Regions from separate parts of the Bradyrhizobium sp. SZCCHNR2028 genome, predicted to be linked through region 3. Evidence: predicted binding sites of a transcription regulator. Region 3 holds the regulator's gene; each other region holds the start of a gene.
The links. Region 3 encodes LexA, which represses DNA repair genes until DNA is damaged. Its sites were predicted from a motif close to TGTTCNNNNTGTGTTCNG; they were not measured.
Positions count from the first base shown of each region.

Region 1: a site for LexA is predicted at 2,486-2,503, ahead of QX121_RS16925 (DNA recombination protein RmuC). Genes of this name have one in related genera too.
Region 2: a site for LexA is predicted at 2,733-2,750, ahead of QX121_RS01135 (single-stranded DNA-binding protein). Genes of this name have one in related genera too.
Region 4: a site for LexA is predicted at 4,127-4,144, ahead of QX121_RS03530 (ribonuclease T2). Genes of this name have one in related genera too.

Region 1 covers NZ_JAUHJF010000009.1:149,820-157,067, forward strand. Annotated here, with positions in the region: gene truA (tRNA pseudouridine(38-40) synthase TruA) at 1-642, opposite strand, end outside; gene fmt (methionyl-tRNA formyltransferase) at 760-1,695, opposite strand; gene def (peptide deformylase) at 1,837-2,364, opposite strand; gene QX121_RS16925 (DNA recombination protein RmuC) at 2,534-3,766, shown strand; gene QX121_RS16930 (AmpG family muropeptide MFS transporter) at 3,810-5,195, shown strand; gene QX121_RS16935 (hypothetical protein) at 5,399-5,824, opposite strand; gene recR (recombination mediator RecR) at 5,845-6,444, opposite strand; gene QX121_RS16945 (YbaB/EbfC family nucleoid-associated protein) at 6,470-6,790, opposite strand; gene QX121_RS16950 (DNA polymerase III subunit gamma/tau) at 6,894-7,248, opposite strand, start outside.
Region 2 covers NZ_JAUHJF010000001.1:233,382-240,629, forward strand. Annotated here, with positions in the region: gene QX121_RS01120 (outer membrane protein) at 1-472, opposite strand, end outside; gene QX121_RS01125 (outer membrane protein) at 746-1,501, opposite strand; gene QX121_RS01130 (outer membrane protein) at 1,694-2,449, opposite strand; gene QX121_RS01135 (single-stranded DNA-binding protein) at 2,911-3,411, shown strand; gene QX121_RS01140 (DUF2306 domain-containing protein) at 3,470-3,868, shown strand; gene gyrA (DNA gyrase subunit A) at 4,039-6,789, shown strand; gene QX121_RS01150 (hypothetical protein) at 6,909-7,166, opposite strand.
Region 3 covers NZ_JAUHJF010000001.1:116,187-123,434, reverse strand. Annotated here, with positions in the region: gene QX121_RS00590 (alpha/beta hydrolase) at 1-922, opposite strand, end outside; gene QX121_RS00585 (MBL fold metallo-hydrolase) at 935-1,867, opposite strand; gene QX121_RS00580 (LysR family transcriptional regulator) at 1,952-2,905, shown strand; gene glp (gephyrin-like molybdotransferase Glp) at 3,138-4,349, shown strand; gene lexA (transcriptional repressor LexA) at 4,556-5,254, shown strand; gene QX121_RS00565 (hypothetical protein) at 5,514-5,954, shown strand; gene QX121_RS00560 (hypothetical protein) at 6,178-6,396, shown strand; gene QX121_RS00555 (ComEC/Rec2 family competence protein) at 6,351-7,248, opposite strand, start outside.
Region 4 covers NZ_JAUHJF010000002.1:77,754-85,001, reverse strand. Annotated here, with positions in the region: gene QX121_RS03560 (fumarylacetoacetate hydrolase family protein) at 1-149, shown strand, start outside; gene QX121_RS03555 (ABC transporter substrate-binding protein) at 232-1,437, shown strand; gene QX121_RS03550 (NAD(P)H-quinone oxidoreductase) at 1,456-2,448, shown strand; gene QX121_RS03545 (DUF3617 domain-containing protein) at 2,500-3,045, opposite strand; gene QX121_RS03540 (hypothetical protein) at 3,114-3,419, opposite strand; gene QX121_RS03535 (hypothetical protein) at 3,588-4,052, shown strand; gene QX121_RS03530 (ribonuclease T2) at 4,185-4,889, shown strand; gene QX121_RS03525 (23S rRNA (adenine(2030)-N(6))-methyltransferase RlmJ) at 5,025-5,885, shown strand; gene QX121_RS03520 (cold-shock protein) at 6,139-6,354, shown strand; gene QX121_RS03515 (porin family protein) at 6,631-7,248, opposite strand, start outside.

The DNA of each region.
Region 1 (7,248 bases), on a different contig from region 3:
GGCGCTCCAGCGGCCCTGCCCGACCCACACCAGCGAGCCAACCATCGAGCGCACCTGGCTGTGCAGATAGGAGCGTGCGGAGGTGAGGATGGTGATGGCATCGCCGTCCCTGACGACGTCGAGCTGATCGAGCGTCTTCTCCGGCGATTTTGCCTGACATTCCGTGTCGCGGAAAGTCGTGAAATCATGCTTGCCGATCAGCCGCTGGGCCGCCGCGTGCATCGCGTCCGAGTCGAGCCGCTGCGGCACGCGCCAGACGCGGCCGACCTCGAGCGCGAGATTGGAGCGGCGGTTGACGATGCGATAGCGATAGTGCCGCCTGCGGGCGGAGAAGCGTGCTTCGAAGGTGTCGGGAACGATCTCGGCGTCGAGCACCGCGATCGGGTTGGGCCGCAGATGCGCGTTGAGCGCGTCGCGCAATTTGTCGGGCCGGAATTCTTTCTCAACGTCGCAATGCGCGACCTGACCGGTGGCGTGGACGCCGGCATCGGTGCGCCCCGAGCCATGCACCCGGGTCGGCACGCCACAGGTCGCCTGCACCGCCGCTTCGAGCGCGCCCTGCACCGACGGCAAGGTCGCCTGCAGTTGCCAGCCGCAGTACGGCGCGCCGTCATATTCGATGGTGAGCTTGTAGCGGGGCATCTGACCCGATCGAGTTTTGCCGTCATTGCCGGGCTCGACCCGGCAATCCATCCCTGGACGAAGCTTGTTCTTGAGATGGATGCGCGGGTCAAGCCCGCGCATGACGAGATGAGGTGGTCAGCCGAAACGCAGGCCCGGCGCGATACGGGTGCCGCGCAGGAAATCCGCGGCCTTCATGGGACCCTTGCCGGCGCGCTGTAGCTCGGTGACGCGGATGGCGCCGTCGGCGCAGGCGATGGTGAGCTGCTCGTCAAGAACGGCGCCCGGCTCGCCCCCGCCGTCGGCAAGCGCGCAGCGCAGGATCTTCAAGCGGACCGCTTCGCCATCAAGCGTGAACTCACTCCAGGCGCCAGGAAATGGCGACAGGCCGTGGATGTGCCGCAGCACCGCGTGGGCCGGCTTCGTCCAGTCGATCCGCGCCTCGGCCTTCTCGATCTTGGCGGCGTAGGTGACGCCTTCCTCTGCCTGCTTCGTCAGCGTCAGCCCGCCGCGCTCTAGCGCCGCCATCGCGCGCACCATGAGATCGGCGCCGATCCGCGACAGGCGGTCGTGCAGATCGGACGCCGTCATCGCGTCGGTGATCGCAAGGCGCTCGGCCATCGCGACATCGCCGGTGTCGAGCCCGACATCCATCTTCATCACCATGACGCCGGACTCGGCATCACCCGCCATGATCGCGCGGTTGATAGGCGCGGCACCGCGCCAGCGCGGCAGCAGGGAAGCGTGGAGATTGTAGCAGCCGAGCTTGGGCGCATCGAGAATGGCTTGGGGAAGGATCATGCCGTAGGCGACGACCACGGCCGCATCGGCCTGATGAGCCTGAAACTCGGCCAAGGCCTCCTCGGTCTTCAGCGTCTTCGGCGTGAACACGGCAATGCCGAGCCGGCGCGCCTCGGTCTCGACCGGCGTCGGCTGCAGCGCGAGGCCGCGGCGGCCGCCGGGTTTCGGCGCGCGCGTATAGACCGCCGCGATCTCGTGGCCGTGGCCGGCGAGTTCGAGCAGGGTCGGCACGGCGAAATCCGGCGTGCCCATGAAGATCAGGCGAAGCGGCATCTGGTGGAAGATCCTGCATTGCCGAATCCTCCGCGTCATGGCCGGGCTTGTCCCGGCCATCCACGTCGAGCTGCCTGTAACGCGCGGCGAGACGTGGATGCCCGGGTCAAGCCCGGGCATGACGGAGGAGAGAGTTAACCGTTACTCGCTGGCGCGCTTGGCGGCCTTGGTGAACTTCTTCATCACGCGGTCGCGCTTCAGCTTCGACAGATAGTCGATGAACAGCACGCCGTTGAGATGATCGATCTCATGCTGGATGCAGGTGGCGTAGAGCCCCTCGGCATCCTCCTCGCGGACCACCCCGTCGAGATCGGTGAAGCGCACGCGAACGCGTGCCGGCCGCTCGACCTCCTCGTAATATTCGGGGATCGACAGACAGCCTTCCTCGTAGAGCGACAGCTCGTCCGACTTGGCGATGATCTCGGGATTGATGAAGACGCGCGGCTCGCGCTTGCCCTCCCCGTTGGCATCGGGCTTGGCCAGATCCATGGTGATGACGCGCAGCGGCTGCGCGACCTGGATCGCTGCGAGCCCGATGCCCGGCGCGTCGTACATGGTCTGGAACATGTCGTCGACCAGCTGCCGGATCTCCAGCGTGACCTTCTCGACCGGCTTGGACACCAGCCGCAACTGCCGGTCCGGCAGGATGATGATTTCTCTTAGGGACATGGCGCGCGATTTAAGCCGCGGAACCGGCGCGGTCAATGTGATGGCTCGCGGTTAAGACTTCACTAACCATGAATTTCAACGTTTCGTTAACCATGATTCTTAACGTGCCCTTAACCATAATTGTTCTCTCTTCGTTCGCGAGCTTGCGCGAATCGGATAGACGGGGGTGATGACCGTCAGCCAATCCCTCAATCCTGTCGTCGTCATCATCGGCGACCTGCCCATCAGGGCGAGCGATGCGCTGATCGGATTCGGCGTACTGGTGCTGCTGCTGCTCGTGATCATCGTGGCCGCCGTGGCCCGCTCCGGACGGCGCGGCGCGGAGCTCGCCGCCCAGCAGGCGATGCGGGCTGACGAGCTCGAACAACGGTTCGGCGAGATGATCCGCGTCCAGAGCGAGGCCTCCGGCCGGGTCGACGCGATGGCCCAGCTGCTCGCCGGCCGTCAGGTGGACCTGGCCCGCAGCGTGAACGAACGGCTCGATGCGGTCACCCACCGCGTCGGACAGTCGATGGAGCAGAGCACGCGCCACACAATGGATAGTCTGCGCGTGCTGCACGAGCGCCTCGGCATCATCGACAACGCCCATCGTGATCTCAGCGAGCTGACGACGCAAGTGACGACCTTGCGCGACGTCCTCGCCAACAAACAGTCGCGCGGCGCCTTCGGCCAGGCGCGCATGGAGGCGATCGTCCAGGACGGGCTTCCGAAGGGCAGCTACGCGTTTCAGCACACGCTCGCCAGCGGCAAGCGGCCCGACTGCGTCGTGTTCCTGCCCGATTCGCGACCGCTGTGCATCGACGCCAAGTTTCCGCTGGAAGCCGTGACCGCGCTGCACGACGCCGTGACCGAGGAGGAGAAGCGCGCCGCGGCGCAGCGGCTGCGCACCGACGTGCTCCGCCACGTCAATGACATTGCCGAGAAGTACCTCGTGGTCGGCGAGACGCAGGACACGGCGCTGATGTTCGTGCCGTCGGAATCGGTCTATGCCGAGATCCATGACGGCTTCGACGACGTGATCCAGAAAGCCTATCGTGCCCGCGTCGTGCTGGTGTCGCCGTCGCTCCTGATGTTGGCGATCCAGGTCATGCAGCAGATCATGAAGGATGCGCGCATCCGCGACGCCGCCGACCAGATCCGCAACGAGGTGATCAACCTCGGCGACGATCTCGGCCGCCTGCGCGAGCGCGTGCTCAAACTGCAGAAGCATTTCGGCGATGTCGGCGAGGACATCCGCCAGATCCTCATTTCCGCCGACAAGATCGAGAAGCGCGCCGCCCGCATCGAGGAGCTCGATTTCAGCAAGCAGGATGCGCCGGTGGACTCACCACGCATCGCGCCGGTTACCGGCACGACGCCGGATCTGTTTCCGCTGGCGGGACGCGTGCAGGTGGGGGAGTGATGGTGGCGTCGCGAAGGCCGTTCAAATCTGCTACCACCCGCCCATGACCGCACCTGACGCCGCTTCCGAGATCCCTGCTGCCGCTCCAAAGCCCGGCGCTGCCAAACCCGCCCCCACCTGGCGCGAGAGCATGGCCGTCTACTTGCAGCCGCGCGTGCTCGTGGTGCTGTTCCTCGGCTTCTCGTCGGGACTGCCGCTGGCGTTGTCCGGCTCGACGCTTCAGATCTGGATGCGTGAGCTCGGCGTCGATCTCGGCACGATCGGGCTGTTCGCCCTCGTCGGAACGCCTTACACGCTGAAATTCCTTTGGGCGCCGCTGGTGGACGCGCTGCACGTGCCGCTGCTCACGCGCGCGTTTGGACGGCGGCGCGGCTGGCTGGTGTTCGCACAGCTGCTCTTGATCGGCGCCATCCTGCTGCTGGCGCTCACCGATCCGGCACATGCGCCGTTCATGGTGGCGCTGGCCGCGCTGCTGGTCGCCGCGATGTCGGCGACCCAGGACATCGTGGTCGATGCCTTCCGCGTCGAGAGCCTGCCGGAGAGCGAGCAGGCCGCGGGCATGGCGGCGTATGTCGCCGCCTATCGCATCGGCATGCTGGTCTCGACCGCCGGCGCACTGGTGGTGGTCAGTGCATTCGAGAACTCGGGGCTGACGCGTCCGTCGTCCTGGATGTGGGGCTATGTTGCGATGGCCGTACTGGTGCTGATCGGCACGATCACGGCCCTCGCGGCGACCGAGCCGGCCCAGTCGCAGCAGGCGGAGGCCGCGATGGGTGCGGACACCGCGCTCACCCGCGTGATGCATGCGGCTGCCGGAGCCTTCGTCGAGTTCCTCGGCCGACGTGATGCGCTCACGGCGCTCGCCTTCGTCGTGCTGTTCAAGTTCACCGACGCCTTCTCCGGCACGATGACCGCGCCGTTCGTGATCGATCTCGGCTTCAGCAAGGTCGACTACGCCGCGATTGTGAAAGGCGTGGGCCTCGCCGCGACGCTCGCCGGCGGCTTTGCCGGCGGCTTCGTCGCGCGACGCTATTCGCTCGCGACGAGTCTCTGGATCGGCGGCATGGTGCAGGCGCTGGCGAACCTCTCGTTCTCCTGGCTTGCGATCGTCGGAGTCAATCAATGGGCACTGGCGCTGGCGATCTCGGCGGAAAACTTCACCAGCGCGGTCGGCACCGTGATCTTCGTCGCCTATCTCTCCGCGCTGTGTCAGAACCCGCTGCACACCGCCACCCAATATGCACTGCTGACCGCGCTCGCCGCGGTCGGGCGCACCTATTTGTCGTCAGGCGCCGGCTACGTGGCGAAGGCGACCGGCTGGCCGCTGTTCTTCGTGATCTGCGTGCTGGTCGCGATCCCGAGCCTTGTGCTGCTCGCCTGGCTGCAGCGGCGCGGACATTTCGACCAGTTGGGGCCAGTGAAGGTGTAGCTGCGCCTCACATTCGACCGTCGTCACCCACCACCGGGTGTCGTCTTCGACGAGCCCGATGACAGGCTCCGACGGGTGACCCAGTATTCCAGAGACGTCAGCCATCGACCGAGCAGCCGCGGGGTACTGGATCGCCCGGTCGAGCCGGGCGCTGACAGCGGAAAGTCAGGACGCCGCGCTCGCGTGGACGGCCCAATCAGGTCTCACCGCTTCACTAAGCTCCACTTGGTCACGACCGCCTCGCTCATCTGTCCCGCATCCTGGGCGCAGGCGATCTCGTCGACCTTGACCGCGATCTGCTTGCCGAGCAGACCCTTGAGCTGCGACGCCTGCGCCGTGTTCGCGGTAACGAGCTGGAATGTCTCCGGGCCGGTCTCCAGATTGCACAGCCCGCTCGGCGGCGGCAGGCGGCGCGGCTCGCTCGTGATCTGATAGGCGGCGGACGGCTGGCCCGGCTTGGCGCCTTTGAGCTTCAGCGCGTTCAGCTCGCCCGACAGCACGTCACCGGCATTGAGCGGCTTGCCCGCCTTCTGCGCCGCCTCGCTTTGCTGCGCCAGCACTGACGGCGCCGAGAGCGCCGCCAGAATCGCGCCCAAAGCCAGCCGTTTGCCGAATCCGCGTTTCGTCATCATTCCACTTCCGTCTGTGCTTAGAACAAGGTCCGCTGCCGCATCGCGGCCGAGAGCGTGCCTTCGTCGAGATAGTCGAGCTCGCCGCCGACCGGCACGCCATGTGCCAGCCGCGTGACCTTGACGTTCGCCTCCTGCAGGAGGTCGGTGATGTAGTGCGCGGTGGTCTGGCCGTCGACCGTCGCATTCAAAGCGAGGATGATCTCGGACACCTCGGGCGCATGCGCGCGCTGCACCAGCGCATCGATGGTGAGATCCTGCGGGCCCACGCCGTCGAGCGGCGACAGCGTGCCGCCGAGCACGTGATAGCGGCCGTTGGAGGCCTTGGCGCGCTCCAGCGCCCAGAGGTCGGCGACGTCGGCGACGACGACGATCATCGCCGGATCGCGACGCGGATCGGTGCACACGGTGCACGGGCTTTGCGTATCGATGTTGCCGCAGGTCTTGCAGACCTGGATGCGATCGATCGCGACCTGCAGCGCCGAGGCAAGCGGCACCATCAGCGCCTCGCGCTTCTTGATCAGATGCAGGGCGGCGCGCCGCGCCGAGCGCGGACCGAGGCCGGGCAGGCGCGCAAGCAGTTGGATAAGGCGTTCGATCTCGGGACCGGCGACGGCCATCAGTTCACGAATGTCATCAGGTCAACTAACCGAAACCGAAGCCCGGCGGCAGGCCGAGCTTGCCGGTGATGGCCTGCATCTTCTCCTGCATCGCGGCTTCCGCCTTGCGCCGCGCATCGCCATGCGCCGTGACCAGCAGGTCCTCCAGGATCTCGGCCTCCTCCGGCTTGAGCAGCGACGGATCGATCTTGACGCTCTTCACGTCCATCTTGGCGGTCATGCGCACGGCAACCAGACCGCCGCCCGAGATGCCCTCGACCTCGACGTTGCCGAGTTCCTCCTGCATCTCCTGCATCTTCGTCTGCAGCTGCGCCGCCTGTTTCATCATGCCGAGAAAGTCAGCCATCGGAGCACCTCATCATCAGCCATCTTGTTGAGCATGATCTCCGCGCAAACGCCTTTGGCGTTTGTCGCGAGGAAAACCGGTTTCCACTTTTCCGGATCATGCTCTAGAAATCATCATCGTCGGACTCGTCAGGCGGCTCGACAGCACTGGCGTCCGATTCGGGCGGCTCGGGGGCGAGCCGGCGCACTTCGACCACCTTGGTGCCCGGGAACCGCGCCAGGATCTCCTGCACGCGCGGATCGGCCTCCGCCGCCGCCTCGCGCTCGCTCTTGGCGCGCAGATTCTGCTCGCGCAAGGTCGCCTGGCCCGGCTCGTTGGAAACGATCACTGTCCAGCGCCGGCCGGTCCAGTCCTCCAGCTTGCGCCCGAGGTCCGAGACAAGCGAGCGCTGCGCCGTCCGTTCCAGCGCGATCTCCAGTCGTCCCTCTTCGAAGCGAACCAGCCGCACATCCATCTCG
Region 2 (7,248 bases), 120 kb from region 3:
CCTTCACGTACCAGAGCACGTTGCCCCAGGCGTAGCCGACCTGGCCGGTGAACAGGCCGATCGCATCGGTCTTGGTGTTGTTGGTGATGCCCGCAGCCAGCGCCGCCGTGCTCGCATTGGACGACTTCAGGTCGGTCCAGTTGCCCTGGGCCTCGACGCCGAACACCCAGCTCGCCGCCTGCCAGCGATAGCCGACCTGGCCGCCGATGAGGCCGCTCGAGGCATTGTGGCAGCCTTCGGACTGGGTCGGCACGACCGGCACGCCGCCGACGCGATTGAGCGTCCAGCAGTTGTGGCTCCAATCGGCGCCGCCATTGACGCCGAGGTAGAACCCGGCCCAGTTCGGCAGCGGCGTGACATAAGCCGGCGGTGGCGCCTTGCTGTAAGGGCGCGTCGCGAAGTCGGCCGCTGAGGCCGGCGCCAGTCCCAGCGCCGCGGCGCTTGCGGTCAAGATCAAGGTCGTCTTCTGCATTCGTCTCTCCCCAGTCCCAATACACCACGCTCCGGATCCCTCCGATCCGGGCCCACGCGAAGGTGGCCTGTTGCTGGTTGTAGGAGAGACTGCTTTCTAAACTCGTGATCGGGAGCAGGCGCGTGGCGGGATGTGCCGAACGTACTTAAGCGCTGGTAAAGATCGCGACCGGTCGTGCAGATCGCAGAGCTGTCCCGAAGCGCGAGGGGCGGGTGAGCGCTTGGCGCGTCAGACCCTCGACCACCAGTCCTCGAGGGTCAGCGCTTGGAAAAGTCAGTGCTTGGATACGACGGGGCCGCCCCAGCGATAGTTCACGCGGACCGTCGCCATGTCGACGTCCTGGCCGACCGCATCGGTCCGGCCCGCGGCTCCACCGGGAACGCCCGAGAAGCCCAGGGTGCGGTTGCCCATGAACAGGTGCTCGTATTCGGCTGCGACCGACCAGTTCTTGGCGAAGCCGACCTCGACGCCGGTGCCGACAGCCGCACCCCAGCGCGTGGCGCTGGACTGGTCGAGCACACCGCCAGTTGCCGTGGACAGACCGTTGTACTTCTCACCCGCAACCGCGGCGCCGCCCTTCACGTACCAGAGCACGTTGTTCCAGGAATAGCCGATCTGGCCGGTGAGCAAGCCGATCCCATTGATCTTGGTCTGGTTGGTCACGGGCGGGACGAACTGGCTGGTGTTGCTGCCCTTGAGGTTGGCCCAGTTTCCCTGGCCTTCGACGCCGAACACCCAGCCGCCGGCCTGCCAGCGATAGCCGATCTGGCCGCCAGCCAGCGCGCCGGTCGCATCATGGCAGCCTTCCGCGTTGGTTGCGGCCACGCCGGCGAAGCTGACCTTGTTGGTCCAGCAGGTGCGGGCCGATGCGCCACCGGCATTCAGGCCGATATAGAAGCCACTCCAATCATAGATCGTCGTGATCATCGCAGGCGCTTTGGTGAAGGTGCGCGCGGGCAAGTCGGCAGCGATGGCCGGCGCAATCCCCAGCGCCAGCGAAGTTGTCGCCCCCAGCAACAGCCTTCTCATCGCATTCCCCAAACCAAGTCCGACGCCCGCACGCACACTCTCACCAACGCCCACCCGCCGGACCTTGATAGCCCCTTCCGTCGTAAAAAGCCGTCACCCAAATGACACAACGGCCCAGCAAGTACCGGTTCTGGCACACAAAAAAGGCCGGCGCGAAGCCGGCCTTTCGACACATTCGATTTGCGCGTGCAATCAGTAGCGCGACACGATCGGGCCGCTGAAGTGATAGGAGATGCCGGCCTTGACGGTGTGCACGGTGTCGCTCCACTCGGAGCGATTGGCCGGAACCGCGCTGTACTGAATCGAGCTCTTGCCGAAGTCGAGATAGTTGTATTCGACCTTGGCCGACCAGTTCGGCGCGAACATGTACTCGGCGCCGGCACCGATCGTCCAACCCCAGCGCCAGTTGTTCTGAGCGAAGCTATTCGCCGCGCCGCCATTGAGCGCTGCGTCGTAGCGGTGTTGGAGATCGCCGACGGCAGCGCCGCCGCTGACAAAGAACAGCGCCGGACCCGCAGCCCAGCCGAGGCGGCCCTTGATGTCGCCGAAGCCGCGCAGCCTGGTGAAGTAGGTATCGCCGAGACCGGCGTTGATGACGCCCGACCGGCCGTTGATGTCGGCCCAGTGATAGTCGCCCTCGAGACCGAACACGATGTTGTCAACCTGCCAGTTGTAGCCGATCACACCGCCGATGAAGCCGCCGCTGGTGTTATAGTTCTGGGTGCCGGCAAAGATCGCCGTATTGGGCGCTCCGAAGAAGGTCTCGTTGCTTCGGCCCCAGCCGCCGCCGCCCTGCAGACCGAGATAGAAACCGGCCCAGGTCGGAAGTGGCGCCGGCGCCACCACCGGGGCCTTCGTGTACGGGCGGGCGGCGAGATCGGCGGCTCCCGCCGGCGTCAGCGCCCCCAAAACCATTAAGCTGACAGCTCCGAGAAAAATTCTTTTCATCCCAAGTCTCCCGCGTTGGGCGTCTCCAATTGGTCCCCGGAGACGCACTTCTGTGAAGTTGGTGCGACCACGCTTGCGGCCCCAATCCGTCCAGAAATATACGCTATTCAACCCTGGATACCGTCTCCCAAAAGCCACAGCCGAGGAGGAAGTGCGGCGAGCTAACTTGATGAAAGTTAATCCCTTTTCCGTGAATAAGGGAACTTTTTGCGGGTTCCATTGCGAGAAGTTGCGGTTCCATCGAGTTCCGCGGAACTCGACGCACGGTTGTAGACATATGCGCGCGAACAAAACTGGAACAATGGCCTTCCGCCTGCTATATGTGGATAAGCAATGGACAGGGCGGGTGGACCGCGCGGCAACCGTATAGGGTCCGCCGCGAGAGGAAGGGTTAGCCACCGGACGCCGTGAGGCCGGTGTGGACGGCCGGTCCGATGATCGAGAACCGCGGGAGAGTGGTGATGGCGGGTAGTGTGAACAAGGTGATTCTGGTCGGCAATCTTGGCAAGGACCCCGAGATCCGGCGTACGCAGGATGGGCGGCCGATCGCCAATCTGAGCATTGCGACGTCGGAAACGTGGCGCGACAAGGCGACCGGCGAGCGCAAGGAAAAGACCGAGTGGCACCGAGTGGTGATCTTCAACGAGGGCCTTTGCAAGGTCGCCGAGCAGTATCTGAAGAAGGGCGCCAAGGTTTACATCGAGGGCGCGCTGCAGACCCGCAAATGGACCGACCAGAGCGGTGTCGAGAAGTACTCGACCGAGGTCGTTCTGCAGGGCTTCAACTCGACCTTGACGATGCTCGATGGCCGGGGCGGCGGCGGTGGCGGCAGCTTCTCCGATGACATGGGTGGCGGCGATTTCGGCAGCAGCGGTCCGTCGATGGCGCCGCCGCGCCGCGCGGTCGCTTCGGCCGGTGGTGGCGGACGCAACAGCGACATGGACGACGACATTCCGTTCTGAGGCGCAGGGGCGGCCGCACGACGTTCAGGCCGCTGCCGTCTGACCACGGGGGTGTTGCATGAGCTTCGCACCGCTGCTCGCTGCTGAACCCGCCGTCCAGCTGCACGCCGTCGCCGCGATGACGGCGTTTGCGCTGGGACTCGTCCAGTTCGCGGCCCCGAAGGGGACCTTGCCGCATCGAACGATCGGCTGGGTCTGGGTCGCGCTGATGGCGGCCGTTGCGGTCAGCTCGTTCTGGATCCACACCATCCGGCTGGTCGGGCCATGGAGCCCGATCCACCTGCTGTCGCTCTACACGTTGGCCGTGCTGCCGCTTGCGGTGTGGGCTGCGCACCGCCATCGGGTGGCGGCCCATCGCCGGGCCATGATCACGCTGTTTTCCGGTGCCCTCGTGATTGCCGGACTGTTCACGCTGCTGCCCGGACGGATCATGCACAAGGTGGTCTTCGGGCCCTAGCCAGAGACGGTTCCCGAGCAAGCCTCGCGGAGCCGTGTCATGTGGTTAAGTCCCTGGAAAGGCGAGCAGAAAAAGCGCAGCCCACCTCGGTTTGGGGGTGGCCTGCGGCGCGCTCCTGCGCTATATGATTCCAAGCGATTTTCGCGTGTCAAAACCGACCGGTATCCCCTTTGTCCGATAAAGAAGATGAGAAGCCCGGCGAGCCGGGCGGACCTTCCGACATTCGTCCCGTTTCCATCCTCGACGAGATGAAACGCTCCTACCTCGATTACGCGATGAGCGTGATCGTGTCGCGAGCGCTGCCCGATGCGCGCGACGGCCTCAAGCCCGTGCACCGGCGCATCCTGTATTCGATGTACGAGCAGGGGCACACGCCCGACAAGAAATACGTCAAGTCCGCGCGCGTGGTCGGCGACGTCATCGGTAAATATCATCCGCATGGCGACCAGTCGATCTACGACGCCATGGTGCGCATGGCGCAGGACTTCTCGATGCGCGTGCCGCTGATCGACGGCCAGGGCAATTTCGGCTCCGTCGACGGCGATCCGCCGGCCGCCTATCGATACACCGAAGCCAAGCTCGCCAAGTCGGCGATCCCGCTGCTCGACGACATCGACAAGGACACCGTCGACTTCCAGCCGAACTACGACAATTCGGACAAGGAACCGTCGGTTCTTCCGGCCAAATATCCGAACCTGCTGGTCAATGGCGCCGGCGGCATCGCGGTCGGCATGGCCACCAACATCCCGCCGCACAATCTCGGCGAGGTGATCGATGCCTGCATCGCGCTGATCGACAATCCCGCGCTCACGATCGATGACCTCATCAACATCATTCCGGGGCCGGATTTCCCGACCGGCGGCATCATTCTTGGCCGCGCGGGCGCCCGCTCGGCCTACCATCTGGGCCGCGGCTCGATCATGATGCGCGGCAAGGTGACGATCGACACGATCCGCAAGGATCGCGAGGCGATCATCATCTCCGAGATCCCCTACCAGGTGAACAAGGCCACGATGGTCGAGCGCATCGCCGAGCTGGTGCGCGAGAAGAAGATCGAAGGCGTCGCCGACCTGCGCGACGAAAGCGACCGCGACGGCTACCGCGTCGTCGTCGAGCTGAAGCGCGACGCCGTGCCGGACGTCGTGCTCAACCAGCTCTACAAGTTCACGCCGCTGCAGACGAGCTTCGCCGCCAACATGCTGGCGCTCGACGGCGGCCGCCCGCAGACGATGACGTTGAAGGACCTGCTGACGATCTTCGTCGCGTTCCGCGAGCGTGTCGTCACGCGCAGGACCAAGTTCCTGCTCAACAAGGCGCGCGACCGCGCTCATATCCTGGTCGGCCTTGCCGTGGCCGTGGCCAATATCGACGAGGTCATCAGGGTCATCAGGACCTCGCCCGATCCTGCGACGGCGCGCGAGGCGTTGATGTCGCGCGACTGGCCGGCGCGCGACGTCGAGGCCATCATCACGCTGATCGACGATCCGCGCCATCGCCTGGCCGAGGACGGCACCATCCGGTTGTCGTTCGAGCAGGCCAAGGCGATTCTCGACCTGCGTCTGCAGCGCCTGACCGCGCTCGGCCGCGAGGAGATTTCCGACGAGCTCGACAAGCTCAAGGTCGAGATTAACGACTATCTCGACATCCTGCGCTCGCGGGCGCGGGTTCAGGGCATCATCAAGGACGAGCTCGCCGCCGTGAAGGCGGAGTTCGGCACGCCGCGCCGCACCGTGATCGCCGAGCAGGAAGGCGAGGTCGAGGACGAGGACCTGATCCAGCGCGAGGACATGGTCGTGACCGTGTCGCATGCGGGCTACACCAAGCGCGTGCCGCTGTCGGCCTATCGGGCGCAGCGTCGCGGCGGCAAGGGCCGCTCGGGCATGCAGACCCGCGAGGAGGATTTCGTCAGCCGGCTGTTCGTGGCCTCCACGCACACGCCGGTGCTGTTCTTCTCGTCGCGCGGCCAGGTCTACAAGGAGAAGGTCTGGCGGCTGCCGATCGCGGCGCCCAACGGGCGCGGCAAGGCGCTGATCAACATCCTGCCGCTGGAGCAGGGCGAGCGCATCACCACGATCATGCCGCTGCCGGAGGATGAATCCTCCTGGGCCAATCTCGACGTGATGTTCGCCACCACCGGCGGCAACGTCCGCCGCAACAAGCTGTCGGATTTCGTCGACGTGCGCCGCTCCGGCATCATCGCGATGAAGCTCGACGAGGGCGAGGAGATCGTCAACGTGCAGATCTGCACCGAGCGTGACGACGTGCTGCTCACGGCGTCGGGCGGGCAGTGCATCCGATTCCCCGTCACCGACGTGCGCGTCTTCACCGGGCGGACCTCGATGGGCGTGCGCGGCATCGCGCTCGCCGGCGGTGACAAGGTGATCTCGCTGTCGATCCTGCGCCATGTCGAGACGACCTCGGACGAGCGTACGGCCTATTTGAAGATGCGCCGGGCGATGTCGGGCGATGCTGCCACCGAGGAGCCGGTCGAGACCGAGGGCGAGGAGGCGGCCGCTGGCGCGATCCAGCTGTCGCAGGAACGCTACGTCGAGATGTCCGCGCAGGAGCAGGTGGTGCTGACCGTCTCGGTCAACGGCTACGGCAAGCGCACCTCGTCCTACGAGTACCGCACCACCGGCCGCGGCGGCAAAGGCATCGTCGCGATGTCCGTCAACAACCGCAACGGCAAGCTCGTCGCCTCATTCCCGGTCGAGGATGGCGATCAGATCATGCTGGTGACGGACAAGGGGCAGTTGATCCGTTGCCCGGTCGACGGCATCCGCATCGCGGGACGCTCGACCCAGGGCGTCATCGTGTTCGACACCGCCGATGATGAGCACGTCGTTTCGGTGGAGCATATCGGCGAGGAGACCGAGAACGGCACCGGTGGGAACGGGACTGAAGGTGCGAATGGCGAGTGAGTTGCGAATGGCGAATAGGAAGTAGCGAATAGAGGAGGAATCAAGTCTTCCCGCTATTCGCTATTCGCTATTCGCTATTCGCTATTCGCTATTCGCTATTCGCTATTCGCTATTCGCCCTTACTGTGTCCGCTCGACGGAGACCATCCTGGCCTCGCGGATCGTTCCCCTGGTGCCGGCGCTGCGCAGGCAGCCCGCTTCGAAGTTCGGCCAAGCCTGCTGCGAGCAGTCGCGGCCGATCGGGCGAATGTCCAGGCGGTCCGCCTTGGCGAGCGGACGCGGCACGCTGGCTTCAACCTGAGGAGCGAAGCCGGGCAGGACGGTGATGCCGGCAGCCACCAAGCCGGCAGCTGCGACTGCAGATAGCGCTTTGATCATGACGGTCCCCTGTCCGGGCCGTTCGGCCCGTTGTTCGTTAAGGATTTGATAATCAGCTCGGGTTTCGAGACGTCTTCGCGGG
Region 3 (7,248 bases):
GCTCCATCAGGATCATGTGCGTGCCCTGCCCGATCTCGACCAGGCGCTTGTACGGCGCGCTCACGAGACGAACGAACAGGTCGTGCGCCACGTCGAAGCGGACGTCCAGATCCCATTCCGCCGAGAGCACGAGAACAGGGCAGTTGATCGTGCTGGGATCGTAGATCGGCTGGTCCACGGTCCAATGCTCGCGCACGTCCTGCACCGCGCCCGAAGGCGCACGGATCGCGCCGGGGTACGGCGAGTCCGGATCGGTCGCGAGCGTCGCCTCCGCCCAGGACTCGAACCAGCCGTCCGGAATCAGCTTGTCCCGCGCCTGCTCCGGAGCGGCGCCGCGCCACGCAGCCTCGAACGCGCGCGGGCTGACGATCCGATAGGCGCCGAGCGGTCCGCCGGCGTCGATGCGCAGCGGCTCGCTGGACAGCCAGAGCGGCGTCACCAGGATCAGCTTCTCGAGCTTCGCGCTCGCCGCGCTCGCGAACATGCCCGCGACGGTGGCGCCCCAGGACATGCCGAGCACGTTGGCGCGCGGGACGTCGCGATGCCGGCAGATGAAGTCCACCGCCGCGCCGAAATCGTCCACGGCGGTCCGCGCATTGACCAATGGAGATCCCTCCTCGGCCGCCCGCGACATCTCCGGCGGCCGGCTGGAGCCGCCATAGCCGCGCGCATCGACGGCCCAGACATCGTAGCCGGCCTGCGCCAGGACATCCATGAAGGAGGCGCCACCAACCGCGACGTCGAACAGGCTGGCGGATGAAAAGGTGGCGCCGTGCATCATCACCAGCGTGCGCTCGGCCGAGAACCGTTGCACGTCATGCCGGCGCTTGTTGATGAGCTGAAGCTGGACGTCGGACACCGGGCCTTCGATCAGGCGGCGCTCGGAAACGATGCGCGAGGAGGACGTTGCGTTCTCGGTCATGGTCACCTCGGATCAGGCGAAGTGCCACGCGAACCGGTCGTCGTCGCGGCTGATCCGCCCGGCCGAGGACTCGGCGAAGTGGGTCGTGAACACGAGGGAGCCGGTCTCGGCGGCGTGGTTCAGCGCCCATTGGCGTGAGCTCCGCGCCGCGTCCGGAAATTCGCAATAGACCGAGTTCCAATCCGGACGCGCGACCTGCAGCGGATGATGCATCACATCGCCCCAGAACAGCGCGCGCTCGCCGCGCGAGGTGAGACTGATGCAGGCGTGATCGATGCTGTGACCAGGGCTCGGCAGATAGCGGAAGCCATCCACGACCTCGCTGCCATCGACCGTGATCTCACGCGCGAGGCCGGCCTCGACGATCGGCAGCACGCTGTCTTCGTAGACCCCTGGCAGCGGCGGATGCAGCATGCGACCGAGACCGGCCGCATCCCTGATCGCGGCATCCGAGCCGTCAGCGGCCGACAGTGCCGCCAGATAGGCGCGCTCGCGGCCTGAGAAAACGTACCGGGCGTTCGGAAACACCGGCGTCCAACGGCCATCGGCAAGCTGCGTATTCCACCCCACATGATCCGCGTGCAGATGCGTCATCAGGACGAGATCGACATCGCCAGGGGCGACGCCGGCCGCCCGCAGCCGGTCGAGAAACGGCTCGTTCAAGCGATGCAGAACTGCTGCGCCGGGCCGCTCCTTGTCATTGCCGGTGGCCGTGTCGATCAGGACCACCCGCTCCGGCGTCCGCACCAGCCAGCTATGGATGCTCAGGCGCAACGATCCCGTGTGCGGATCGACCGATCCCGGCCCCACCTGGCCTCGTTCCCGAACGATGCTGTCTGCTTCTACGCCCGGAAACAAAAACTCTCCCTCGACCGCATCGAGGCCGATCTCGAAGATCCTCGTGATGGTGGCGTCTCCGACGCGATAGGTCGTGATGTCCTGCATGTCTGGCGGCCTCGATCCGAACGGTGATCTTGTCTGGGCCGAGATCTACGACTAGGTCATACATTCCTCAAATCGATCCAACTCATGCAGTCCATCGACCACTTCGATCTTCGCTCCTTCGACCTCAATCTGCTGGTCGCATTCGACGCGCTGATTCAGGAGCGCAGTGTCACGCGCGCGGCGGCGCGCCTCAAGGTGGGGCAGCCGGCAATGAGCCATTCGCTGTCGACGCTTCGCGTGCTGCTGCAGGATGAGCTGTTCGTCCGCGTCGGCACGATCATGCAACCGACGCCGCGGGCGGCGGCGCTCGCCGGGCCGGTTCGAGCAGCGCTGGCGCAGATGCAGGCTGCGCTGCACGCCGCACCGGAGTTCGACCCGGCGACCGAGCAGCGCACCATCCGCTTGGGATTTTCGAGCGAGGTCGAGCTGCTGCTGATCCCCGAGCTTGCGGCGGCGCTCCGTCGCTCGGCGCCCGGCGTGCGGCTTCTCAGCCGGCCGACCGAACGCAACGAGGTGCATCGTTTGCTCGACGATGGCGCCTTGGATGTTGCGGTCGGCTGCTTCGAGGCCGTCGCACAGCGGCACAGATCCCAGTTCCTGTTCGAGCAGGCTCTGAGCTGCGTCTACAATCCAAAGCGCATCGCGATGAAAACGCCGATCAGCCTCGCCGACTATCTGTCGCTTCCCCACGCGCTGGTGACGCTGACCAACAGCCTGCAGGGCTGCCTGGAGGCGGCGCTTGACGAGATCGGGACCGAGCTCAACGTGGTCTCGGCCTCCTCGGATTTCCTCAGCGTGCTGGCGACGGTGGCCGCGTCACCGGTGATCACGACGATACCGACCAGGATGGCAAAGCTCTACGGGCCGCGGTTTGGGCTGACGCTCTGTCCCGCGCCGTTGAAGCTGCGGCTGCCGGCCGTCTCGATGGTCTGGCCGCTGCAGCTCGATCGTGATGCAGCATCGGTCTGGCTGCGGAACATGGTGGCGGATATCCTGCACACGACCGAGCGCGCCGCCTGTCGCGCGGCTGCTGGATAGAACGCGGGGCGGGAGCTAATCGGAACGGCGCATCGGCCAACGCCTTGGCACTGCGGTCGACCTTCTGCGCACTGATTGCAGGGTTTCTCGCGCGGTCGTGAGGCAGCGGCCCGGACGCGGCCAACATCAGACGATCAGAAGGCAGGAAGCGGCCTGAGCCCTTGGCCGGGCCGTGCGCGTTCGGTTAGAAGGCGACTCATTCGATCTGCCGTCTCCGTCCGAAGGAACTCTCATGGCCCTGATGCCGGTGTCTGATGCGTTGTCCGCCGTGCTCGCCGGCGCCGAGCCGCTGGCCGAGGAGCTGGTGACGCTGGACGAGGCCCATCACCGCATCCTGGCCCGCGACCTCGCGGCGCTGCGGACGCAGCCGCCCGAGGCGATGTCGGCGATGGACGGCTACGCCGTGCGCGCGGCGGACGCAGCCCAGGCCAAGGTGCGGCTGAGGGTGATCGGCGAGGTCGCGGCGGGGCGGCCGTTCGATCGCGTGGTCGGACCCGGCGAGGCGGCGCGCATCTTCACTGGTGGCGTTGTCCCTGAGGGCGCCGACGCGGTGGTGATCCAGGAGGACACGATCGCCGAAGATGGCCACGTCGTGATCACCGAGGCCGCGATCAAGGGCCGGCACATCCGGCCCGCCGGCGTCGACTTTCATGAGGGCATGGTGCTGCTGAAGGCGGGCCGCCGGCTCAGCGACCGCGACCTGTCGCTGGCGGCCAGCATGAATCATCCGGCACTGCCGGTGCGGCGCCGGCCGAAGGTGGCGCTGCTCGCCACCGGCGACGAGCTCGTGATGCCTGGCTCGACGCCCGGCCCGGGCCAGATCGTCTATTCCAACGGCTACGCCCTGCGGGCGCTGGTGCGCAGCGAGGGCGCGACACCGATCGATCTCGGCATCGCCGCGGATACGATGGAGGCCACGATCGCCGGGATCCGGCGGGCGCGCGAGGCCAAGGCCGACATCCTGATCACGACCGGCGGCGCCTCGGTCGGCGATCACGACCTCGTCAAGCAGGCGCTCGAAGCCGAGGGCGTCGAGATGGCGTTCTGGAAGATCGCGATGCGGCCGGGCAAGCCGATGATGCACGGACGGCTCGGCGACATGAGGGTGATCGGACTGCCCGGCAATCCGGTGTCGTCCTATGTCTGCGCCATCCTGTTCCTGGTGCCGCTGATTCGGCGGCTGCTCGGCCGCGACGAAGCTCGCATGCCACGCGAGACCGCCCTGCTCGGCCGCGAACTCGGGGCCAACGATTCGCGCGAGGACTATCTGCGGGCGCAGCTCGAGGAGCGCGCCGACGGCACCCTGATCGCAACGCCGGTGACCCAGCAGGATTCGTCGCTGCTCGGCAATCTCGCGCTCTCGCAGGCGCTGGTGATCCGGCGGGCGTTTGCGCCGAAGGCCGCCGCCGGCAGCCCGTGCGAGATCCTGCGCCTGCCGAGCTAGGCCGTTTCCCCCGGCAAAGCCCGGTCCGTTCACTACAATTTAAGGATTGCGGAACACACATCGAACATATAGTGTCCGTTCATGATTTGTTTTTAGTATGTTGCGGGCGACGCGATGATGGTCCGACTCCAAGGCGCTCTCAGCCGGTTTGTGCTCAAGGCGCAGCTCCTGGACTCGGACGACAACAAACTGGGGACCAGGTCGAGATGCTGACGCGCAAACAGTACGAACTTCTGCGGTTCATCAACGAGCGGCTCAAGGAAGCCGGCGTGCCGCCGTCCTTCGACGAGATGAAGGATGCGCTCGATCTGCGCTCGAAGTCCGGCATTCATCGCCTGATCACGGCGCTCGAGGAGCGCGGCTTCATCCGCCGGCTGCCCAACCGCGCCCGCGCGATCGAGGTGATCAAGCTGCCCGAGCTGTCACAGGCCGCCAACAACCGCCGCGGCTTCACCCCATCGGTGATCGAGGGCAATCTCGGCAAGGTGCGCACCAGCACTCCCGCGCTGGACGATGGCGAGCGCCCCGTCGCAGTGCCGGTGATGGGCCGCATCGCCGCCGGTACCCCGATCGAGGCGCTACAGACGCGCAGCCACACCATCAGCGTGCCTGCCGACATGCTCGGCAACGGCGATCACTATGCGCTTGAGGTGCGCGGCGACTCCATGGTCGATGCCGGCATCCTCGACGGGGACATGGCGCTGATCCAGCGCAACGAGACCGCCGACACCGGCGACATCGTGGTAGCGCTGATCGACGATGAGGAAGCGACGTTGAAGCGCTTCCGCCGCCGCGGCGCATCGATCGCGCTGGAGCCGGCCAACACCGCCTACGAGGTCCGCATCCTGCCGCCGAACCGGGTGAAGATCCAAGGCAAGCTGGTCGGGCTGTATCGCAAGTACTGATCGCGGACGCGATCGGTCGATCGGCGACGGGCGCACGCGCTTCGCCGCCGATCGAAATTGGTCACGCGCGAATGCACCTCAGGATGTGCAGCGCGGCATGCTCAAACGCTTGTGATCGCCCGCGGGCGCACGCGGTGCAGATCAGCGCAGAATTGCCGTGAAGCGCGCGCTAACATCACCATCGATGTCCACTCTGATAGAGGCCTGCGCCTGTCCGGGGGGAGCGTGGGTCGGCTATCTCTCAACGAGGAGCGATCCGATGTGTGACTACAGCCTCCATGCGGTTGCGTCCCGTCCCGCCAAGGTCGGCGAGACGTTGATCTCGACGACGTTTCGCGGCACCGCCACCCGCGGCTTCGCCCTCGAGAGCGAGCCGACCGTCGCCGTCTGCATGCTGCCCGGCACCGAGTTGGCATTTGTCGAGGACGTCCGCTACGACAGCCGCTGGCTCTGGACCCGGACGATCCGCGAGCGCGTCGCGAAGTTCAACAGCATCGAGACGCACATCCCCGATCGCCATCACGACGCGATCGAATTCGCCGACGGCCGCCACGTGCTGGTGACCCAGCTCTGCGAGGGCCAGCGCGTCACCGTGCTACAATTGCCGGTCAGCAAGCAGCCGGCCGAGCGCCGCCCGGGCGTGGCGGAGGACGTTCCGGCTTCGCAGGCCACACCGATTCGCCGCATCAGCATCACCTGAGCGCCTGCGCGTCCGCATTTCTCTCGGTCATGAGCGAGCTTTCGGCCGGGGGAGATTTGGTTTCTGCAAGCGCAAGGTCCTTTCGGGCGAACCTCACGCTCCGGCATCGCATCGAATAGGAACGACATCCCTCGGCCGGCATTGTGTGCCGGGGGAGCTTGCCGCCGCGGTCAACAAGATCGATTGGAACAAGGCCGACCGGATCACCGAGCCCGGCCGCTACATGCTTCCGTTCGGATGGCTAACGGTCACGGTTGATGACATCGCCGTCTGGCAACGATATCCGGGCGCTGCGTTCACGCTGGTCGAAGGTCCCTCGCTGTTCGATGGACCCGACGACACCGAGTATCATCTCAGCACGTTGTATCATCTCAGCACGTTCGAGCTGTCCGGCGCTCAATCCTGCTCGCCCTGCTCCGTCTCCGGCGGCGTCGCGTCCTGAAGCCGCGACACCGGCGCACGCGGCGTCAGCGTCGTGTCGAACTCGCCGGCCTCGGCGGGCGCCGGCCACCACGGGCGGTCGGTGCCGCCGGCGCGCACCGGCGTGACGGAGAAGCCGGTGCCCCGCTGCACCAGCATCAAGGCGCCCTGCTGCTGCAGGCGCTGGCGATCGATGACGGCCGCCGCGCAGGATGACGGCGCGGCGCGCGCGGTGACGATCAGCGCGGCACGGGCGCAATCATCTTCGAGCGCCTCGGTGCGCAGGGTCAAGGCGGCGAATCGGCCGTCGAGCATCGCGACCACGCAGCCCGCCTCGTCGCAGGAGACGCCATCGGCGAGCGATGAATCCGCCGGCAGCCGGGCATCGGCGTCGGCCGCGAGCCACTCCTTGGTGGCGAACACGTCCTTGCCGGTGCGCATCACATGCAGGCGCCCGTCACGGCCGCGCACCGCCACCGCGCGCCCATCGCCGGCGATCAGCACGTGGGGCAACGGCGTCGTGGCGGCCCACGCGGTGGCCACCACGAGCCCGACGGCACCCGACCAGCGCAGCGGTGTGCGCAGCAGGCCGATCAGGATGACGCCGAGGCTGGCCAGGATCAGCGGACCGATGCCGAAGCCCGGGATGCGCCCGACCGCGCCAGGCAGCGCCGCCACCCAGCGCGTCACCGCGATCATCCAGTCGATGCCGAGGCCCATCAGCGTCCACCAGGGACCGTCGAGCCCGAACGGCGCCGCCAGCAGGCCGAGCAGTCCGGCGGGCATCACCAGCACCGAAACCACCGGCATCGCCGCGAGATTGGCGAGCACGCCATAGGGCGTGACGCGATGGAAGTGGAACGCGGCATAGGGC
Region 4 (7,248 bases), on a different contig from region 3:
CGGGGGACGTGATCGTCACCGGCACGCCGGGAGGCGTCGGCTTCAAGCGCACCCCGCCTCTGTTCATGAAGCCCGGCGATACGGTCGAGGTCGACATCTCGGGCATCGGCGTGCTGCGCAATCCCGTGGCTGCCGAACCGGCAGCCTGACGTCTCCGCCTCGCGGAGAACCGCGAGGCGCACCAATCAAACACGACAAAAAACCAAATCTTCAAGTCCGGGGAGGATCATCATGTCGCGCTGTCTCAGATCCAGCATCGCTGGCCTGCTGCTGCTTGCAGGCTCATCCGCGCAGGCCGAAATCAAGGGGAGTGCCATCCGTATCGGTGTGCTCACCGACATGACCGGCATCTTCGCGACCGCGATGGGGCCCGGCTCCGTGGAAGCGGCCCGGATGGCCGCTGAGGAATTTGGCGGCAAGATCAACGGCAGGCCGATCGAAATCATTCAGGCTGACCATCAGAACAAGCCGGATATCGCGGTCGCGATCGCCCGGCGCTGGTTCGAGCAGGACGGTGTGCAGGCGATCGCCGACGGCGGCAGCTCCGGCGCGGCCCTTGGCGTCCAGGAGCTGGTGCGTAGCAACGGCAAGATCTTTCTCATCTCGGGGGCCGGCGCCAACCAGCTGACCGACGAAGCTTGCGCCCCGACCTCGGTGCAATGGACGCACGACGCCTATTCGACCGCGACCGCAGTCGTCTCGGGCATCATGCAGACCAGCAAGGAGCCATGGTTCTTCATCACCGGCGACTACGCGTTCGGCCATTCGGTCGAGGCGACCGCGCGCGCCCGCATCGCCGAGCTCGGCGGCAAGGTCGCCGGCAGCGTCAAGGCGCAGCTCGGCACGCCGGACTACGGATCCTTCCTGCTGCAGGCCCAGGCCTCCGGCGCCAAGATCCTGGCGCTCAACGTCGCCGGCGACAATGCCACAGCCATCAAGCAGGCCGAGGAATTCGGGCTTGCGGCCCAGGGCATGAAGATCGTGCCGATGTCGTTCCAGAACGTCGACATCGAAGCCATCGGCCTCAAGGCGACGCAGGGCGATCTCATCGTCACCAGCTTCTTCGAGGATGCCTCTCCCACCGCGCGCCGCTTCTCCGACGCGTTCTACGCGCGCCGGAGGGCGATGCCGTCACAGATACAGGCCGGGGTCTATTCGGCCGTGCGGCACTATCTGCAGGCGGTGAAGGATGCCGACAGCGACGACGGCGCAAGCGTGATGGCGAGGATGAAGGCGACGCCGGTCTCGGACGCCTATGCGGACCACGGCCAGATCCGCGACGACCAGCGCATGGTGCACGACCTGTATCTGGTCCAGGTCAAGACCCCCGCCGAATCGAAGGGCCCCTGGGACTTCGTCAAGCTGGTGACGAAGATCGCCCCCGATCAGGCATTTCGCCCGCTCGACCGTAGCAAGTGCAGCCTGGTCGGTAAGTGAGCACATGAGCGACCAAGCATGATTCCGGACGATCAGCGCGCCGTCATCATCAGCGCCGCGGGCGGCCCGGAGGTCCTGTCGGAGCGACAGGACTGGCCGGTCCCGCGCCTCGGACCAGACGATGTGCTGATCGAGGTCGCAGCCGCCGGCATCAACCGTCATGACTGCAACCAGCGCGCTGCCGGGCCGTCGCGGGAGCCCAATCCCGTGCCGGGGTTGGAAGCCTCGGGGCGCATCGTGGCCTGCGGCACCAACGTTCCCCGGGAACGGCTGGGTAAAGCGGTGATCGCACTGACCGACGGCGGCTCATACGCGCAATACGTCGCCACCGATCAGCATCTTGCCCTGGACTTGCCGAGCGGCCTCGACTGGATCCAAGGCGCCGCGCTGCCCGAGGCGCTGTTCACGACCTGGTTCAATTTCTTCGAGCTGATGCGCATGGCGCCCGGCGAGACCGCCTTGATTCATGGCGGAAGCAGCGGCGTCGGCACGATCGCGATCCAGCTCCTGCGCGCGCTGGGTCATCCCGTCATCGCCACCGCCGGCACCACAGAGAAGCGCGCCGCGGCGCTCAGGCTCGGCTGCAGCGCCGTGTTCGACTACGCCGATCCTGATCTCGCCGAGCAGATCCGCGTGGCGACGGGGATGCGTGGTGTCGACTGCATCCTCGACACCTCCGCAGGCGCTCACATCGCGCAGGACCTTGCGGCGCTCGCAATGGGCGGACGGATCGCCCTGCTCTCAGCCGGACATGGGAACGAGTTGGCGGTGCCGCTGCGCGGCCTGATGGCGCGCCGGGCCAGCATCACCGGCACGTTCCTGCGTTCGACGGCACTGGACCTCAAACGACGCATCGCGGCCGACCTGCGGCAACGCGTCGGGCCCCTTCTCGGGACGGCCATTCGGCCGCACATCGACAGCATCTATCGCTTGTCCGAGGCGGCCGATGCGCACACCCGCATGGAGACGAGCCGACATATCGGGAAGATCGTGCTTTGCGTCCGCGAATGAGCGACGATCCATGTCTCTGCGCTCGTGCCGCCAAACGCAACGGCCGCCCGCCTACTGCTTGGCGCCCGGAATGAGGTTCTTCAGCTTGTTCATGTCCTTGATGTTCATCTTCATGCCACCGGGCATGACGATGTCGCCGGGCTTCTGGTCGGGCTTGCAGGCGCCGAGCCACTTCGCCTCGATGGTCATCGCGGTCTCCTTGGCGGCGCCGGCGGCACCGCCCTGGATGCGCGAGGTGGTCTTCACCGTGTAGGCCGAGTTGAAGTCACCGGTGATGTCGGCGTGCGAGGTCGTGTTCATGCCGCCGAAGCTGCAGACGGCATCACTGACATAGCCGGTTGCGGTCTTCTGGATGTCCTGCTTGGAGCAGACCTGCTGCGCCATCGGCGAGGCCATGTTGTTCATGTCCCTGTCGGTGGTCTCGTCGGTGCAGTGCTGCATGGTCATCTCCGGCAGCTGGCCGCCGGACCTGACCATCTTCAATTCCCACAGGCCCGCCTTGCGCACCGGCAGGTCCACGGCACGGGCCTCGTGACTCGCGGTCACGCTGAGGAGACAGCAGGCCAGAAGGCCGATGGCAGTGCGTGTGCAGGTCATGTGTTCCGTTCCGGCTCGTTGCGCGATGTCGGAGCGAATGCCGCCAAAAGATGGCAATTAGGAGAACGTTAGTACAGCGTCCGCAGCGGCCGTTGCGCCGAGCCATAGGGCACCCAGCGGCAGGCGAACGAGACGTAGCCGCCATAGCGCGCATCGACGGCGCGGAACTTCGCGACCTTGCCGTAGGAGGCGCAATGATCGACCGCGAGCTGGCGCGCATCCGTGCTCTGGGCCAGCTGATAGGCGATGATGCCGCCGGTGTCGTTGCCCTTGAAGGGCGGCACCACGTCGGCCAGAGCCGGCGCGGCGGCCAGCAGCATCCCGACGGCCGCGAGGCCTGCAGTCTTCACGAGTCCGGCCTTCAGCGTCCGCATTGCATTCTCCTTGAGCTGGCCTGCCATCCTAAAGGTCCTGTGCGGTCAAGAAAAGAACACCAGCCTCGCGTTAACAGGACTAATCGTGGAGTGTTGCCGCGTTGCACTTGACCTCCTGTGGCCGCCGCGGCACGGTCCACGCTCCCGGATCAGCCTTGCGGACGGCCCATGCGCGACTTCAGCTCACCTTTCAAGATGTTCGGCGCCGCCTGTGGCGCGCTGCTTGCCGCCATCGTCGCCACCGCCCCGGCTCAGGCCGCCAATCCGCTCGAGATGAACTTCTGGCTGTCCGGCCCGAAGTACGAAGGCCGGGTTGCCCCCTGCGAGGCGGCCATTCCGACCATCGTGTCGCGATTCCAGGACAAGGAGAGCACCTTCTGGAATTCCTCGCTGACGATCACCGGCGTCGCCAACGTCCATGAGATCGCCTTCCGCCCCTGGCAGTCCGACAATATTCCGCGCCGCTTCTGCACCGGCAGCGTGATGATCAGCGACGGCAAGGCGCGCACCGTCAACTTCTCGATCATCGAGGATGGCGGCTTCGCCGGCTATGACCAGGGCGTCGAGTTCTGCGTCGTCGGCCTCGATCGCAACTGGGCCTTCAATCCGGCCTGCCGCGCCGCCAAGCCCTGATTCGATTTTGTCGGACCATCGGCCGCTCGCGCGGGCGGCCGGCTGACGAATGGCTGCCTCGGGGCAGCCATTTTTGTTCTTGAAATGTTCCGGCGCGCTGCTAGGCTCCTGGCATTGTCCGGGGAGTTCGCCATGTTCGATTGCCTGCGCCGACCTGCCGTCCTGTTGTCCATAACGATCGCCTGCTTTGCCCTCTTGGTGGGTGTGCTCGCGGCTGGCTCCGCCGAGGCGCAGGACCGTCGCCAGAACGCGCCGGGCGCGTTCGACTTCTACGTTCTCTCGCTATCCTGGTCGCCCTCGTACTGTGCCGAAGCCGAGGAGCGAGGCGGCCGCGGCAACCGGTCCCAGCAGTGCGGCGGCCGGCCCTACTCGTTCGTCGTGCACGGGCTGTGGCCGCAATACGAGAACGGCTACCCCGAATATTGCGAGCAGCCGGCGCCGCGCCTGCCGCGCAACATCATGACCTCGATGCTCGACCTGATGCCGGCGCCGGGCCTGATCTACAACGAGTGGGACAAGCACGGCACCTGCGCCGGCCTGTCCGCGAAGGCCTACTTCGAAATCATCCGCAAGGCCCGCGCCGCCATCAAGATCCCGCCGGAATTCCTCGATCTTGCGGAGGCCAAGACGGTGGCGCCGGGGGCGGTCGAGGAGGCCTTCATCAAGGCCAACCCCAAGCTCACGACATCGGGCATTGCCGTCACCTGCAACCGCACCAGGCTGAGCGAGGTCCGGATCTGCCTGTCGAAGGATCTGGAGTTTCGCAACTGCGACGAGATCGACCGCCAGGCCTGCCGGCGCGACGAGGTCAACATGCCGCCGGTCCGCGGCGGCTAGCGACGGCCGAATCGGGCGACCGCAGTGCGTCGGCCTGCGGCGCCTCTCGCCGCGGCGCTGATCCGATGCTCTCTGGATCCATCCGGCGCATCGACGGGGTACCCTTTTGACGCGGAACGGCGTAACTCGTGCCGCATGAACTACCGACACGCCTTTCACGCCGGCGGCTTTGCCGACGTCATCAAGCACATCGTGCTGACGCGCATCCTGGTCTACCTCCAGGAGAAGCCCGCTGCGTTCCGGGTGATCGACACCCATGCCGGCGCAGGCCTGTACGATCTCACCGGCGACGAGGCCATCCGCAGTGGCGAGTTCCTCACCGGCATCGCTCGCGTGCTGCAGGCGCGCTTCTCCGAGCAGGCCTATGCACTCTTGTCGCCCTATCTCGACATCATCAGATCGTTCAATCCGAAGGCCGAGCTGGTTGCCTATCCCGGCTCGCCGCTGATCGCCCGGGCGCTGCTGCGGCCGCAGGACCGCATGACCCTTTGCGAGCTCGCACCGATCCCCCGCAAGCAGCTGATCGATCAGTTGCGCCGCGACACCCAGGCCCGCGTCGTCGATCTCGACGGCTGGGTCGCCCTGCCCGCCTTCGTGCCGCCGAACGAGCGCCGGGGCGTGGTGCTGATCGATCCGGCGTTCGAGGCCAAGGATGAGTTCGAGCGCCTCGCGGACCGCTTTGCTGCGGCCTTCGCAAAGTGGACCACCGGTATCTACGTGCTCTGGTATCCCGCCAAGAGCCGGCGCGCGACGGAAGAGCTGACCGATCGCGTCGCGGCGCTCGCGGCCGCGGCCAAGCCGCCGGGCAAGGTGCTGCGGATCGAGTTCAGTGTTGCGCCGCAGATCGAAGGCGAGGCGCTGACCTCGACCGGGCTGCTGATCGTCAACCCGCCCTGGACATTGCATGACGAGTTGAAGCTCATCCTGCAGGAACTGCAGAAGCCGCTCGGCCAGGGCGGCGCGGCGCGCTTCCGGATCGAATTCCCCAAAGCTTGAAACGGCGACTGGTCGAAAAGCCGTAGTCAATCGGCGCGGAACCGTATTATTGTGTCTAATTGTAAGACTGGCTTTACGTTCCGCTTCCGCGAATGGTTGCGGCGGGGTGATCAAGGCCTAACAAGATCCAGACGATCCGGCGTGGCGAGCGCTGGGCGTTAAGGTGGCCAACGCTTTCCGATCAAAGTGATGTCCGGTCGGACGCTGCGCAGAGCGCGCAGTGGAGGAAGCATTGCGGGGGAGGAGTTTCCCGATGGCCATGACTGGGACGGTCAAGTTCTTCAATGGTGAGCGCGGCTACGGCTTCATCAAGCCGGACGACGGTGGACGCGACGTGTTCGTGCACATCACGGCGGTGGAGCGCGCGGGCCTGAAGGATCTGACCGAGGGACAACGGATCAGCTTCGAGGTCGAGCCGGACAAGAAGGGCAAGGGCCCGAAGGCGGTGAACCTGGTCCTGTCGTCTTAGAGCGAGCCCACCAGGCGACGGTTCACGCACCAGCGTGAGACTGCAGCCGCGGGCGCCTCGACGGCACCTCATTCGTTCGTTTGGAAGCTGCCGGCAGCGCCGCCGGCTCGCGTGCACAGCATTGCCGGCTCGTACGTGCAGGCCGCGCGCGATGCTGCATGCCTCCAGATTGCACGGAGCACTACGACAAAAGGGACTCCGACAAAAAAATCCCGGCCGCGCGAGCGGCCGGGAGGTTGTCGTTCGACGTTTCTTCTTCCTATTCCCTCGTTGCCATCAGAAGTGGAAGTTGATGCCTGCGCGCACCACTCCAAACCGATAGTCGTTCTTCGCCCCCGTGATGACGAAATTGCTGCTGTCGAGATCGACGTAGAGATACTCGATCTTGGCGGTCCAGTTCTGCGCCAGGCCGAACTCGGTGCCGGCGCCGAGCGTCCAGCCCACCGTGGTGTGCGATTCCGAAAGACCGAAGGTCTCGGCGCGCAGGCCGCCAAAGGCGAGGCCGCCGGTGCCGTAGAACAGGATGTTGTTGAAGGCGTAGCCGGCGCGGCCGCGCAATGTGCCGAACCACGGGTTCGAGAACTTCCACGGCGCGAAGGTGTCGTTGGCGCCGGTCAGGTTGATGTCGCCCTCGGCGCCGAACACCCATGGGCCGTTCTGCCAATTGTATCCCGCGGTCAGGCCGCCGGTGAGACCGGACGGCTTGGTCGGGTTGTTGCCGACGGTGCCCCATTCGTAGCCCAGCGTGCCGCCGAGATAGGGGCCGGCCCAGCTATAGGCGTTGAGGGGCTGGTTCACGGTATAGGGCGCGCCGCGCCCATAGCCGAGATCGGCCGCCTGCGCCGAGACCGATCCGAGAGCCGCCGCGCCAAAGCCCGCCGCGGCGGCAGCACC